Regions from separate parts of the Alkalihalobacterium sp. TH-98 genome, predicted to be linked through region 1. Evidence: riboswitches for the same ligand, from Rfam matches in the RefSeq annotation. Region 1 holds a riboswitch; each other region holds the start of a gene.
What was found. A riboswitch is a leader RNA that binds a small molecule or an ion and turns the genes downstream of it on or off. The one in region 1 is predicted to bind lysine.
Positions count from the first base shown of each region.

Region 2: it holds a riboswitch for lysine, as region 1 does, so the genes downstream of both, AC2VNP_RS11880 (aspartate kinase) here and AC2VNP_RS03180 (Na+/H+ antiporter NhaC family protein) in region 1, are expected to answer to the same signal.
Region 3: it holds a riboswitch for lysine, as region 1 does, so the genes downstream of both, lysA (diaminopimelate decarboxylase) here and AC2VNP_RS03180 (Na+/H+ antiporter NhaC family protein) in region 1, are expected to answer to the same signal.
Region 4: it holds a riboswitch for lysine, as region 1 does, so the genes downstream of both, dapA (4-hydroxy-tetrahydrodipicolinate synthase) here and AC2VNP_RS03180 (Na+/H+ antiporter NhaC family protein) in region 1, are expected to answer to the same signal.

Region 1 covers NZ_JBYCKM010000008.1:5,821-9,351, reverse strand. Annotated here, with positions in the region: gene AC2VNP_RS03180 (Na+/H+ antiporter NhaC family protein) at 120-1,652, opposite strand; lysine riboswitch at 1,790-1,965, opposite strand; gene yunB (sporulation protein YunB) at 2,135-2,962, opposite strand; gene AC2VNP_RS03170 (dihydrofolate reductase) at 3,205-3,531, opposite strand, start outside.
Region 2 covers NZ_JBYCKM010000032.1:14,772-18,302, reverse strand. Annotated here, with positions in the region: gene AC2VNP_RS11890 (TrkH family potassium uptake protein) at 1-245, opposite strand, end outside; gene AC2VNP_RS11885 (YslB family protein) at 380-802, shown strand; gene AC2VNP_RS11880 (aspartate kinase) at 1,175-2,404, opposite strand; lysine riboswitch at 2,514-2,700, opposite strand; gene uvrC (excinuclease ABC subunit UvrC) at 2,764-3,531, opposite strand, start outside.
Region 3 covers NZ_JBYCKM010000009.1:101,219-104,749, forward strand. Annotated here, with positions in the region: gene AC2VNP_RS03730 (C40 family peptidase) at 1-204, opposite strand, end outside; gene lysA (diaminopimelate decarboxylase) at 537-1,856, opposite strand; lysine riboswitch at 2,057-2,236, opposite strand; gene AC2VNP_RS03740 (spore germination protein) at 2,336-3,531, opposite strand, start outside.
Region 4 covers NZ_JBYCKM010000007.1:82,785-86,315, reverse strand. Annotated here, with positions in the region: gene AC2VNP_RS02965 (aspartyl-phosphate phosphatase Spo0E family protein) at 114-275, shown strand; gene AC2VNP_RS02960 (hypothetical protein) at 407-598, shown strand; gene AC2VNP_RS02955 (YhcN/YlaJ family sporulation lipoprotein) at 693-1,289, opposite strand; lysine riboswitch at 1,481-1,661, shown strand; gene dapA (4-hydroxy-tetrahydrodipicolinate synthase) at 1,768-2,655, shown strand; gene AC2VNP_RS02945 (DMT family transporter) at 2,847-3,531, opposite strand, start outside.

The DNA.
Region 1 (3,531 bases):
ACTAATTTTCAGATAATTCGTTTTTTTATTATAATAAGTTTGTCCTAGTTTGTAAATAGATTTGTCGAAATTAATCGAAAAAAAATAGAGACTAAACTTAGCCTCTATTTTTCTAGTCCTTATACTATTTTCTTTAAAACGATAACTGTTACGATAAAAGCAGCAAACGCAGCGATAAAACCGATCAACATGCTGCCTGTAATTCCAAGCACTAAAAAGCCTACAATTGAAATTAAAGCTACTAGAAGAGCATAAGGAAGCTGTGTAATGACGTGGTCAATATGATGACTGCCTGCTCCCGTGGATGACAGAATCGTCGTATCAGAAATTGGTGAACAATGGTCACCGAAAATCGCTCCCGCTAATACTGCTGCCAACATCGGAAGAAGCATCGTAATATCTAATGTTGCTGCAATATCACCTGCGATTGGCAACATCATACCGAACGTTCCCCAAGATGTTCCAGTAGAAAACGCCATGGCACCAGCAACAATAAAAATAATTACAGGTAAAAGCGCAAGTGGAATATTTCCGTCAATCAATGTTGCTAAGTACGCGCCAGTCCCTAAGTCGCCAATAATTTCAATAATCGTCCATGCAAAAATTAAAATATAAATGGCAGGAAGCATCGATTTAATACCTGCCCACAAACCAATTCCAAAGTCTTTCGCTGGAACTTTTTTCATTAATGTTAGAATAACAGCGGCTGCTAATCCAAGTAACCCTCCATAAACGAGAGCTGCGGCTACATCTGTATTTTCAAAGATTTCAAGAAGCGTTGCTGTTCCTTCAGTTCCTTGAATTCCCGTAATAATCATAAATAAGATCGTTCCAACAATTAAAGTAATAATCGGTAATACGAGGTCTCTTACTTTACCATTTTCCACAGGTTGAACATCCATGTTTTCCCCTGGAGGCGTTCCTTTTGCTTTATCGACCACTTCTCCTGTTTCAATGGCTAACCTTTCGTGCTTTTTCATCGCACCAAAATCAAGCTTAAACCACGCCACTGCAAGTACAAGCAGAACAGCAAATAAGGCATAGTAGTTCATTGGAACAATTATTAAAAAGGCCTGTAGTGCTTGATATTGAGTAACACTATGCGTCATTAAAATACCGCCGATGATTGCGATAATATACGCTCCCCAACTTGAAATCGGTGAAATGACACACATTGGAGCAGATGTCGAGTCAACGAGATACGCTAGCTTTGAGCGTGAAATTCGATGGCGATCAGTTAAAGGACGACTCACATTTCCAACTGTTAAACTATTAAAATAATCATCAATAAAGATAATAATACCTAACACTACGGTAACTAATTGAGCACCTACTCTTGTTTTTACACGTTTAAGCGCCCACTCACCAAACGCACGACTTCCACCTGATAAAGCAATTAATGAAGCGAGCATTCCTAATAACAATAAGAAAAAGATAATATAAAGCTCCCAATCATTGATTGCACCGTCAACATAGAAAATCGCTGCGACAATCCCAAAAATTTGCGTTAAAGAACTAATCGGATCAAATCCATTAAGTAATAACGCACCGACAATAATCCCTGCCCCTAGCGAAATTAATACACGTCTCGTTAAAATAACTAAGACTAACGCGAGCACGGGAGGAATTAATGATAAAATCGATGTTTCCATCTTTTAACCTCCTATTATTTTACTTGGAACCAAAAAAAAGGCTTACTCTAAAGTGTCAATCACTTCAAAACTAGTTAAAGTGGTGACTCTATCATTTGAGTAAGCCTCTATAATCAATCATCTATTGGCTCCCCATCAACTAAAGTAGTTCTCCACAGCAATCGCGCTGTGACAGTGTTACACTTATTCAATGCAACCCCAGCAAAAAGTACGTTGACGAGTACTCTCGCTTCGGCAAGTTTCCCTTTCATCAGTACTCACAGTTGTCATCCTCCTACTGATTACTATTGAAACCCGCGCCTCTACCTCATCAAGACTTGATGAGGTGTAATTATTCACTTTTTCATTGACCACGCTATAGTATAGCATCATTCTAAAAAAACGCCAATTGTAATTTCTGCTATTTTCGGCAGAGATAACACCTTCTATTGGGTAGGTTCCAAAAAGAGCTCACTATAGTAAAAGCCAATTAGATCACTGATTTAATTATCTCTTACAGCATCTTGAATGTCGGACTCTCTAATAAAAGTAGGTGCTGGCCCCGTGCCGCCCACATTATAGTATTCTGGAACTTTTCCTGGAACTAGCGTCATACCAATCGGGATCGACGTCTTTACAACTTCCATGTCTGTTGCGAACGGAATAACAATCTTAACATCAACTTGCAGATCGAGATATAGAGATAACATCGTATTATTGATGCCCGTATTTTCTACTTGATGCCTCATATTTGCCTTTACATCCCCAATCGCTGTAAAACGAACCGGAATTTGCGGACCTAAATGAGCGAGTAGAGCATTGTTTGTCGCTTGACCTAACGGAATAGTATAGATAATACCGTCTTGTGTATAAACTTCTTGATTAAAATCCACTTCCACACCATCAGGAAGGACCATCTCATGCACTCGGCCTTGTTCCATGAGTCGTAAATATCGTTGCACTCGTTGGGTAGCTTCCGCTTGAACACGAGCGACAATAGACGAATTAAATGTGATCGAGGAGATATCTCCATTTTGATCCTTTTCAATAATCAGTAACTCATCCATATCTAGCTGCTCAGCAATTTTCTTAGAAATCGCATCATTAATGGCTTCAGTACCTAATACTTGCGTTTCCGTTTTTGCAATATGAATTAGCGTCGGCCGAATCCCTTTCTCTACCAGCCATAGCCCTTGAGCCGTTAGGACCACAAATATAACAAATGATAATAACAAAACATAACGAAATGGGAGAGGACCTTTCCTCCCTGAATTTTGATTAAAGAGAGGACCATTCTTTCTTTTTCTTTTAAGGAGAGGGCCTTTCCACACCCCACGCTGTCTAAAACGAACCACACCAAAAACCCCCTTTGCAAGAAATATATGCAAGAGGGGGACGGCCTTGACCTGAAATTTATGAGAAATGCTTAATTTTCATACTAAGCCTCGTACACTGGTAGAACCAATATACATCCCTGGACGTTTTCTAACAGCTTCTAAACCTTCTAACACCTGTATTTGACATTCAACTTTCTTATCTCTAACAAATATGTATCACAGGTAAGGACCATTCGTTACTTTCTTTCATATACCGTAAAGTAATAATCATACGGATTTTTTTCGTCTTTTATCCCTTTCTCTCTCGACACTTCTTTCCACTCTTTATCACTAAACGCTGGAAAGTACGTATCGCCATCAAATTCTTCATCGATATGTGTGATATACAACTTGTCCGCGATTGGAAATGCCTCTTTAAAAATTTCAGCACCGCCGATAATAAACGTCTCTTTATCGTTTGCATCTACAACTTGTTTCACATCTGCTAACGAGTGAAGCACGGTACAACCATCTACACTATATTCTCGATTACGCGTGAGGATGATATTTTCTCGCCCCGGCAA
Region 2 (3,531 bases), on a different contig from region 1:
TGGATCGCTAGCGCTAAGAAAAAAATTCCGATATAACTGTACGTTTCTGAAACATTGACGACGGTTAACCCTGTTACACTAACAGCGCTAACAGATGTGAACAGTGCCTCGGAAAATTTAAGAGATACACCTTCCTGATGAGATATAGGAAGATACAAAAGGATGCTGAACAGCATCATTGCAATAACATACGATAATAAGATAATTCGAAAAGGTGTTAGAAACTGATTAAGCGCTAATTTCATAAATTTACCTCCGCTTCGTTCGCGGTTTAGTATACAACATTAATTTTATAAAGTAAATTTAAAATCCAACAAATTGAACATAGAGAAAAACAAAATGTGTGATTATAATAAATGATAAGAGAGGAGTTACATAGATGAAGAAAACCGAGCAAACTTTACAAAAGAGCGAACAGGCGATTCCTCTATTTGGACACCATTTAATTCGAAATGTTCTCATGTCTGATTTGTTGGGCAAAGATCACGAAAATATCTTATATTGGGCTGGGAAAAATATTGCAAGACAATATCCAAAAGAAAATATGGACGATGTTATTGAGTTCTTCTCTACCATTGGTTGGGGAAGCATAATTCTCATTAAAGAAAAAAAGGATGAACTCATTTTAGAACTTGTTTCCCCTTTTCATCTGGAGAGAGTTCCTGTTACTTATCAATTAGAAGCAGGCTTTTTAGCGGAACAAATCGAAAGTCAAAAGAAACATATCACAGAAGCGATTGTTCAAGAAAAAAAAGATAAGGCACTCATAACATTAAAATGGGACTTAAAGGACCCTATATAGGAAAGGGGTAGCGGCCCTTTTGGCGTCGTTTCAAAGTTGAGCCTTTAAATTGTTTCGAGTGTAGCGTTTTTGAATGCAGTGTTTTGTATGCAGCGCTTTGAAATTTAATTTAGCGGACTCACAGGCCCTTATTCCTGTTGAAAGTGTAGTATTTTTTTGTTTAGAGGACTCAGAAGCCCTTATTTACTAATATTTGTGATATGTATCAGTGATTTTGATTAGATAAGGGCCTATGAGTCCGGGAAATATCCATACATGACGGTTTCCGCTAAAATAAGGGCCTCTCAGTCCGCAAAAATTAAGCACTATTAAAAGTCCCCACTTTCTGTCATAAAGACGATCAAAAGTGGGGACTCTTTATAAGGAAACCGTTTATACAGTTACTTCTTGCTCCTCTAACTGAAAGGCTCTATGAAGTGCCTCTACAGCAGGAACCATAATTTCTTCTTCAACTAAGGCTGAAACCTTAATTTCTGATGTACTAACCATCTTAATAAGAATTTCATTTTCAGCTAAAATTTTAAACATTTGCGCTGCAACCCCCGGGTTGGAAACCATACCCGATCCGATAATGGATACTTTCGCCAGATCACCTTCATGTGTTAATTCTGTAAACTGAAGTTTCTCTTTATGGTTATTTAAAACATCCAATGCCTCCTCTAATGAAGAACGACTTGTTGAAAAAGAAATGCTTGTTTTTTCTTCAGCTGTTTGGTTTTGAATAATAATATCTACATTAATACCGTGCTCTGATAATAAGCTAAATACATTTGACAGCGTTTCGATCTGATTAGGCAACCCTGAAACAGTGACTTTCGTTACATCATTTTCAAAGGCAATCCCACGTACAATTAAATTTTGTTCCATTGAAACTTCCTCCTCAATTAACGTACCAACTTCCTCAACCATACTTGAGGCAACCATTAATTTCACTTGATAATTTTTTGCAAATTCCACAGCTCTAGGATGTAAAACACCTGCTCCTAAATTAGCCATTTCTAACATTTCATCATAAGAAATCGAATGCAGCTTTCTCGCCCCGCTAATGAACCGCGGATCTGTCGTATACACCCCGGTCACATCTGTATAAATATCGCACCGGTCTGCTTTTAATGCAGCTGCAAGCGCAACAGCAGTTGTATCCGAGCCGCCTCTCCCTAGCGTTGTAATTTCGCCGTCATGTGTCGCACCTTGAAAACCTGCTACAATCACAACATTTCCTAAAGATAACTGCGCTTGAATTTTTTCTGTTTGAATGTCGAGTATTCGTGCATTACTATGACTTTCTTCCGTCACGATACCAGCTTGCCATCCAGTGTAAGATGTCGCTCCTAGACCTCTTTTTTGAAGTGCCATAGCAAGTAAAGAAATGGTTACTTGCTCACCAGTTGTAAGAAGCATATCCATTTCACGTTTGCTTGGTTTATCCGATATTTCACTTGCTAGCTTAACGAGTTGGTCTGTTGTTTTCCCCATCGCTGAGACGACAACAACTACTTGATGTCCTTGCTCTACTGTTTTAGCAACACGTCCTGCAACGTGTTCAATTCTTTCGACTGACCCTACAGAGGTGCCGCCGTATTTTTGTACTATGATCGCCACTTTTTTCATCCTTTCTTGTAAAGGAGAAAGAAAACAAAAAAAGCAACAGAAAGGAAAAGTCCTCACTGTTGCTTGGAATACCAAAAAAGGTAATAGTTGTTCCCTTGCTCCGTGAGATAGTTCTCCACACAACTTTTGGGTTGGTTGCGTGACAGCCTTGTACTTATTCAATACAAGTCCAGCATTAAGAGAGATGAGACTCTCAACACTTCGGCGAATTCCCCTTTCAGCAAAAGTCTACGGAACCCATCTTCCTCACTTTGCCTACTCTTGGTTTTCGCTCCTCTACCACCACTTCAAATTAGAAGTTCGGTATATTAAGTTGTTTTCATTTTAACAGAACATCTTGAGACTGACAATTACTTTTTATCTTCATCGCTATTTAATACACGTAAAATTTCTGCTGCCACTTTTTCTGGAATAGCAATCTTTCTAAAGTCTTCGATGTTTGCTTCTTTCATTTTTTTAATTGACCCGAAATGTTTGAGAAGTTTCCGACGTCTCTTCTCTCCTATTCCAGGAATGTCATCTAAAATAGAAGAAAACATCGTTTTGCTTCGTGCCTGCCTGTGAAAAGTGATCGCAAACCGGTGAACCTCATCTTGAATCCTTTGCAATAGATAAAATTCATGGCTGTCTCTTTGTAATGGGACTACTTTAGGTGGATCTCCCATGAGAAGTTGTGATGTACGATGCTTTTCATCTTTAGCTAAACCACAGACCGGAATGGAGAGGCCAAGTTGATCCTCTAGGACGCTTTGAGCAGCCGCTATTTGTCCTTTTCCTCCATCGATGACAATTAAATCTGGAAATGGACCATTCTCTTTTAACAGCCTTGAATAACGACGGTAAACAACCTCTCGCATCGATGCGTAATCATCGGGTCCTTCAACATCTTTTACTTTATACTTTCGGTAATCCTTTTTACTAGGCTTGCCATCTAGAAATGAAATCATCGCTGAGACTGGATCAGTTCCTTGAATGTTCGAGTTATCAAATGCCTCAATCCGGTATGGGGTAGAAATACCTAATGCTTTTCCTAAGTTTTCAACCGCTTTTATTGTCCGTTCTTCATTTCGTTCAATAATCGCAAATTTCTCTTTTAATGCTGCTTCTGCATTCTTTTG
Region 3 (3,531 bases), on a different contig from region 1:
TCCGTGTTCACCAAAGATAGTCGCAGAAAAAGATGAACAATCAAAACTAGAAGTGTTTCCTAACGGCGCCCCAAATTGATAAGGAGTACCAATATACCTCTTACCACTTTCAATGATACGATCAGCTAGAGTGTGAGAGTGCGCAAAAGCTTGTTGCGGTAGTAAAAAAATTAAAGCTACTAATGCAAGTATGATTTTTTTCATAATTCGCCTCCTGCCGTCTATCATAAAACGAATTACACTGCAAAACATTAGTAGGTTACTAGGTTAACTCCCAAGTTCTACTAGATGTTTACCAATCATTGCAACTAGAGGTGACGACTCAAAATACAAAGAGAGAGGAGGTGTTCACATTTACGCAAATAAAACGTTAAAATCGGATTATATATCGAAAAATTAGACAATAAAAGTGAAAAATACGACAATAAATACCGCAAATCTAAACCATCGTACATCACTTTACTAATAAGATTATGACTTCCAAGAAGGAAAAAATCCACTCTCTTACAAACTCAGAGAGTGGACTTTATTACTTTTTATACTTTTTCTTTTGTATTTAGCGGCAAGTCAAAACGAACTAAATCTTCATAGGTTTCTCTTTCTACCACTAATTGCACATCTCCATCTTCTACAAATACAACTGCCGGACGAGGAATACGGTTATAATTATTAGCCATAGAGTACCCGTATGCACCTGTACAAAAAACAGCTAATAGATCTTTATGATTCGCTTTTGGTAGCGGCAAATCCCAAATAAGCATATCGCCACTTTCACAGCATTTACCTGCAATTGAATACTTCGTTTCCACTTGATCATTAGCACGATTAGCTAGGATTCCTTCGTACTGCGCTTGATATAAAGCTGGGCGAAGGTTATCTGTCATTCCACCATCAACTGATAGGTAATGACGAACATTAGGAATATCCTTTTGTGAGCCTAATGTATATAGAGTTGTTCCTGCGTCACCAACGAGTGAGCGACCAGGCTCAATCCAAATTTCAGGCATTGATAAATTAAATTTATTCACATGATGTTGAACAGCTTCAATCGTAGCCTTTACATAGTCTCCAACTGGTAATGGTTCATCACCTTCAATATAACGAATACCAAAACCTCCACCTAAATTTAATACTTTTAAGTCGAAATTTAATGACTTAGACCAACTTTCAATATAGGTGTACAGCTTTTCAACAGCCATGACAAAGCCGGTCGTTTCAAAGATTTGTGAACCTATATGGCAATGAATCCCTAGTAATTCAAGTTGCTCACAATCCAAAGACCACTCAATTGCTCGATTGACTTGCCCGCTTAACAAATCAAATCCAAATTTAGAGTCTTCCTGACCCGTAGTAATATAGTCATGTGTATGTGCTTCTACACCTGGAGTTGTTCTCAGTAAGATAGATACTTTCCGTTGATGTTTAATTGCCGCTTGCTTTAATAATTCTAATTCATAAAAATTATCTACTACAAAACAACCGATGTTAGCACGAACAGCCATATCTATTTCTTCTGGACTTTTATTATTCCCATGAAAGTGAACACGCTCCATAGGAAAGCCAGCAATCATTGCCGTATAGAGTTCCCCGCCTGAAACAACATCGAGGCTCAAATCTAACTCATTCGCTAGTTGAACCATTGCAACACAGCTAAAAGCTTTACTAGCATAAGCAACTTGACTTTTTACACCTAACTCACTAAATGCCGTTTTAAATGCATTCGCCTTCTCTCTAATGAGTGAAACATCATAAACAAACAGAGGAGTTCCATATTGCTTTGCAAGTTCAACTGTATCCATACCACCGATTTCGAGGTGGCCAATGTCATTAATTCTACTTGTACCATGTAAGTGCATCGTTTCCCTCTCCTATCTTCGCATCAACTAACAATCTACAACATATCAAAAAATTTTTTCTATATATGAGAGATTGAAGATCGGTTTTATTTTCTAATTGTATAATGAAAGGTGAGATACCTACCTATTTGGTTAATAAAAAAACAGCTAATGTAGTTACACTAGCTGTTATGACCGAGCCATAGCAAGAGTAACCTCATTTGTAGAATAGTACTCCACTGTATTTAACAGTGACAGTGTGTCACTTATTTAATGACACCCCAGTAAAAGAATAGGATGGTACTACTCTTTCACTTCGGCAAATCGACCTTTCTGTCTGATTCATTGCTTCCATCTCGCTCTTCAGACATACTCATTCTCACTGCACCTCTACCCCGTGTTTCATAAAGAAATGAGGGACTTATACAATTAATAGGTACACTTTATCATAATCCTTGCTAAGTGGCAACATTGTTTACGAATGCTTATGCATATTATTTTTATGATTGTTTGATCGGATCTTTTGGACTGACTATGCTAGGACGCCGTTTAACGGACGGCACAGAAACTCGAACGAGAATTTGCCAAAAGGCAGATGGATTAAATGGCAATAATGGCCATAAATATGGTTTATTTAAAGATTTTATCATCGTGAGTAGTAAAATAAATACCGTTGAAGCAATAACAAACCCTGGTAATTTGAAGATAGCTACAACTAACAAAAATGCTAGCCTTGCTACTTTCATCGCGATTCCTAATTCATAACTCGGTGTAGCAAATGTTCCAATTGCTCCTAAAGCGACGTATAAAATTACTTCTGGCACAAATAATCCTACATTAATTGCAATTTCACCTATTAACAATGCTGCAACTAACCCTAATGCGGTTGCCAAAGGAGACGGAGTATGAATGGCGGCCATCCTAAGTAATTCTATTCCAATTTCAGCAAGTACAATTTGGGCAAAAACTGGGACATTTGTTGTTTCATTTGGACCAATAAACTCTAACATCTCTGGTAATAAATTAGGTTGCATAACAAACAACAACCAAAGTGGAAGAATGAACAAAGCTAGGAGCATTCCTGAAAAACGAACCCATCTTAAAAAGGTTCCGATAGCAGGAGCTTGACGGTATTCTTCAGCATGTTGAACATGATGGAATAACGTAGTCGGTGTAATAATTACACTCGGCGATGTATCAACAGTTATAATAACGTGACCCTCAAATAAATGGGTAGCTGCAACATCTGGTCTTTCCGTATACCGTACAAGCGGGAATGGATTAAAGCCTTGTTTAACAATATATTCTTCAACAACTTTATCTGCCATAGTTAGTCCGTCTATTTCTATGGACTCTAACTCTTTTTTAATGATTTTTACCAGGTCAGGATCGGCTACATCCTCAATATATGAAATACATACATCCGTTTTGGAACGGACACCAACTTGCATAATTTCATTCCGTAATCGCTCATCTCTTATCCTTCTTCGTGTTAGCGCTGTGTTCTGAATGATATTTTCTGTATATCCATCACGAGATCCTCTGACCACACGTTCCGTATCTGGTTCATCGGGGCCTCTACCAGGATAACTTCTTACATCAACAACAAATGCTTCATCTTCACCTTCTAATAGAATGAAAATTAACCCAGATAACATTTGTGTAATCGCATCATCAATTGTTTTAACCGTTTCGA
Region 4 (3,531 bases), on a different contig from region 1:
AAAATACGTATAATTGTCGTTGTGTGTAAAATAAATTCAAACTTTCTCACATAGTAGCAATGAGACAATAAGTTTACACAAATTAATATTGATAAAAAAATGGAGTGGAAGAAATGTTATTGTATGCGATTGAACGAAAAAGAAGTCAGATGATCTTATTAGCTGAAAAATATGGCTACACTTCCGAGGCAACGGTTAAGTGCAGTCAAGAGTTGGACAGGCTGTTGAACCTAGCCCAGCAAACAACCTGTATGAATGTGAAGATGGCTAAATAAATTACCATTTATAATTTACCTTTCACGGCTACTATTGTTATAATAAAAGTATCTTTACCACTATACTCATATAGTTAACCCCTTTGTTTAAAAGTACTTTCTTCTACTTCAATGTGTAAGGAGTTGTATTTGTGGATGGTGTAAAAATAGCCTGTCAGGAAATTCTTAAACGCCTTCAACTGATGGATGGTGTCAAAATCTCTTATCAAACACAAGATGAGATCGAACGTATCATTAGAAGTACATACTATCTTGGATATGCAGATGGACAACTGGAAGCCAAGAAAAAAACAAATAAAAATATCATAACGGCTGATCGCTGACAAACGAAAAAGTGCCAGCATCACTTTTTACACTTAAAAGAAACAAATCGTAGATCTTTCAAGGTATTGGTTTGTTCTGGCACTTTAGAAAAAATTAATTAATTACTCTTGCGCGTTCAAATGGACGCTGTAAAATTCTACCAAGGTCCCTCATGAAGTTTTCAGAATCTATACCTTCTTCATAAGGTGTTCCCTCTCTCAAGTTATACAGTTGTCTTTGGAATTCGGAAAAACCTTGATCATCATGAATGACGACGCGAACTTCCACATCATTTGCGATAGCTGAATGTACTGTTTCTTTCACCTTGTTTTCTATTTCATCGTTCCACTCTTCTGTTGTATAAACACCTACTAAGACTATTCTACCTTGAATATAAACATGTGCGTCTTCAACTTCTTCGAATTGCAACAGTTGCTTCGTTAAAGGTCTGTTTCCATTATAAAATTCAATGTAATCCGCATTATCAGTTCTAGTATTTGTCCCATGCCCTGTATTTCTTCTCGAAGTAATAAGTTGTCTACTCATTAATGGGGTTCTCCCATCAACAGCCATCTCTGGATCTAACTCTGGAACTTGTTGTTCTTCAAGAATTCTTTGTTCATTTTGTTGTACCCCTGCTCCTGTACCACAAGCAGTTGAAACAATAACTAAAACCATTAACGATAAAAAGCAGAAACATACTTTTTTCACGGTACACTCCCCTTTCTTTTATTATCGTTTAATTTTTTTCAACATAATAACCCTGTAAACTATAGGAAATTAGAAAAGCGAGGGAGATTTTTAGAAAACCTAAAAGAATTTTCGATTAACCATTGCAATCAATACTACAATTTGATAAGGTAGACACAACAACAAGTGAATATTCTTTACTTCGAAATTGAAGTGAGGATAGAGGTGCAAAGATCATGAGTAAACAATGCGAGGAGGATGAGCTCTATTGAACATTGTTGAAAGGGGGATTTGCCGAAGTCTACGGTTCTCATACTAACCAAGGGCTGGGTCTGTATTGAATAAATGCAGAACTGTCATATAGTACATACTATATGGAGGGCTATCTTACGCAAGGATAATGGTAAATGTCATTCCTAGCAACAATGAGCAGCTCTTCTCATTGTTGCTTTTTATTGTTATAAAATTGTATTTGAAATGCACTAAGGGGGAAGCTAAAATGAATTTTGGAAAAGTCTTAACAGCAATGGTTACACCGTTTGACGTTTATGGAAATCTCGATCTGCAAGCTACGGAGCAATTAGTAAATCACCTGATCGCCAATGGTTCCGACGGACTCGTTGTCGCAGGAACTACAGGTGAATCGCCTACTTTATCTGCAGAAGAAAAACTCACACTTTTCAAACAGGTTGTTGAGGTTGTAAACGGTCGAGTACCTGTCATTGCAGGAACAGGTTCAAACAATACAGCAGCATCCATTGAATTAACAAAACAAGCAGAAGAAATTGGTGTCGATGGCATCATGCTCGTTGCCCCTTATTATAATAAACCTTCTCAAGAAGGCCTTTATCAACACTTCAAAGCGATCGCAGAGCAAACGAAACTGCCTGTTATGATCTACAACATTCCTGGGCGCAGCGCAGTTGACATTTCAGTAGAAACGACTGTCCGTTTATCACAAATTCCTAATATCGTTGCAACGAAAGAAGCAAGCGGTGACTTAGAAGCAATGGCAAAGATTATTAGTGAAACAGATAGCAACTTTAGCCTCTATAGTGGAGATGATAGTCTAACATTACCGATCTTATCCATTGGAGGTACAGGCATTGTTTCGGTTTCTGCTCATATTATCGGGAATGAAATGCAAAACATGGTAACAAGTTTCTTGAAAGGAAATGTATATGAAGCTGCGGAACAACATCGCACCTTATTACCATTAATGAAATCACTATTTACAGCACCTAGTCCATCACCAGTTAAAGCAGCGTTAAACATGAAAGGAATTACGGTAGGTTCAGTTCGCCTTCCTCTCGTTCCTTTAACAGAAGAAGAAGAACAACAATTACGAACCACCATTTTCCCTGAAGTTTCTTACAATGTAGGGTAAAAACAACTCTATCAAATGAGGAAGCACTTAATAAACGACTAAACAACCCCGAGTTAACCTAATGAGGTTATTCGGGGCTTTCTTTATAAATTCTTAGCAAAGAATTACATTCGACGAGTAAGCAATTTCTAGAGAGCTTACTATGACTATGACACTTGTCTTCGCTTAAAGACTCGCCATTCGGCAGTTCTTTAACCTACCTTTTGCACATTCCTCTTTTTAAATACTCGCCTCGTCACATATTCATCAATGAAACCGGTACCTAATAAAACGCCTAGTACGATAAAAACAAAACCAGTTAATTGTAATAACGTTATTTGTTCGCCTAACCATAAAGCTGAAAAAACTAATCCAAAGAAAGGAACAAAATTATTAAATACAGCCGTCTGCCCTGCCCCAAGTCGGTGGATCGCAGCATTAAATAAGAAATGACCTAAAGCTGTAGCGAAAATCGAAGAAACTAAAAAGATGCCCCAGATCCACCCAGTTTGTTCGATCATTTGAGACGTTCCTGCCGGCTCTACAAATAAGCTGATCACAAATAAAAAACTGGATCCCACAACTAACATTACTGCTGTCATTACTCTTGAATCAATCGTATTTGTTCCTTTCTTAATATATATAAAAGAAACCGCCTGAACGAACATCGCAATAAATATAGAGACATCTCCCGCATTTATCGATGTGAAACTTTCTCCACTTTGTAAAATGATTGAAGCTACACCACAGAAAGCGAAAACAATACCAATAACCCGTAACCTCGATAATGAATCTTTTAACATGACAGAAGCCAAAATTGATGTTGTTAGAGGCAGTAATGCTAATATTAATGCTGTGTTAGAGGCGGTTGTCATTGTTAAACCCCAGGCCAAGAAA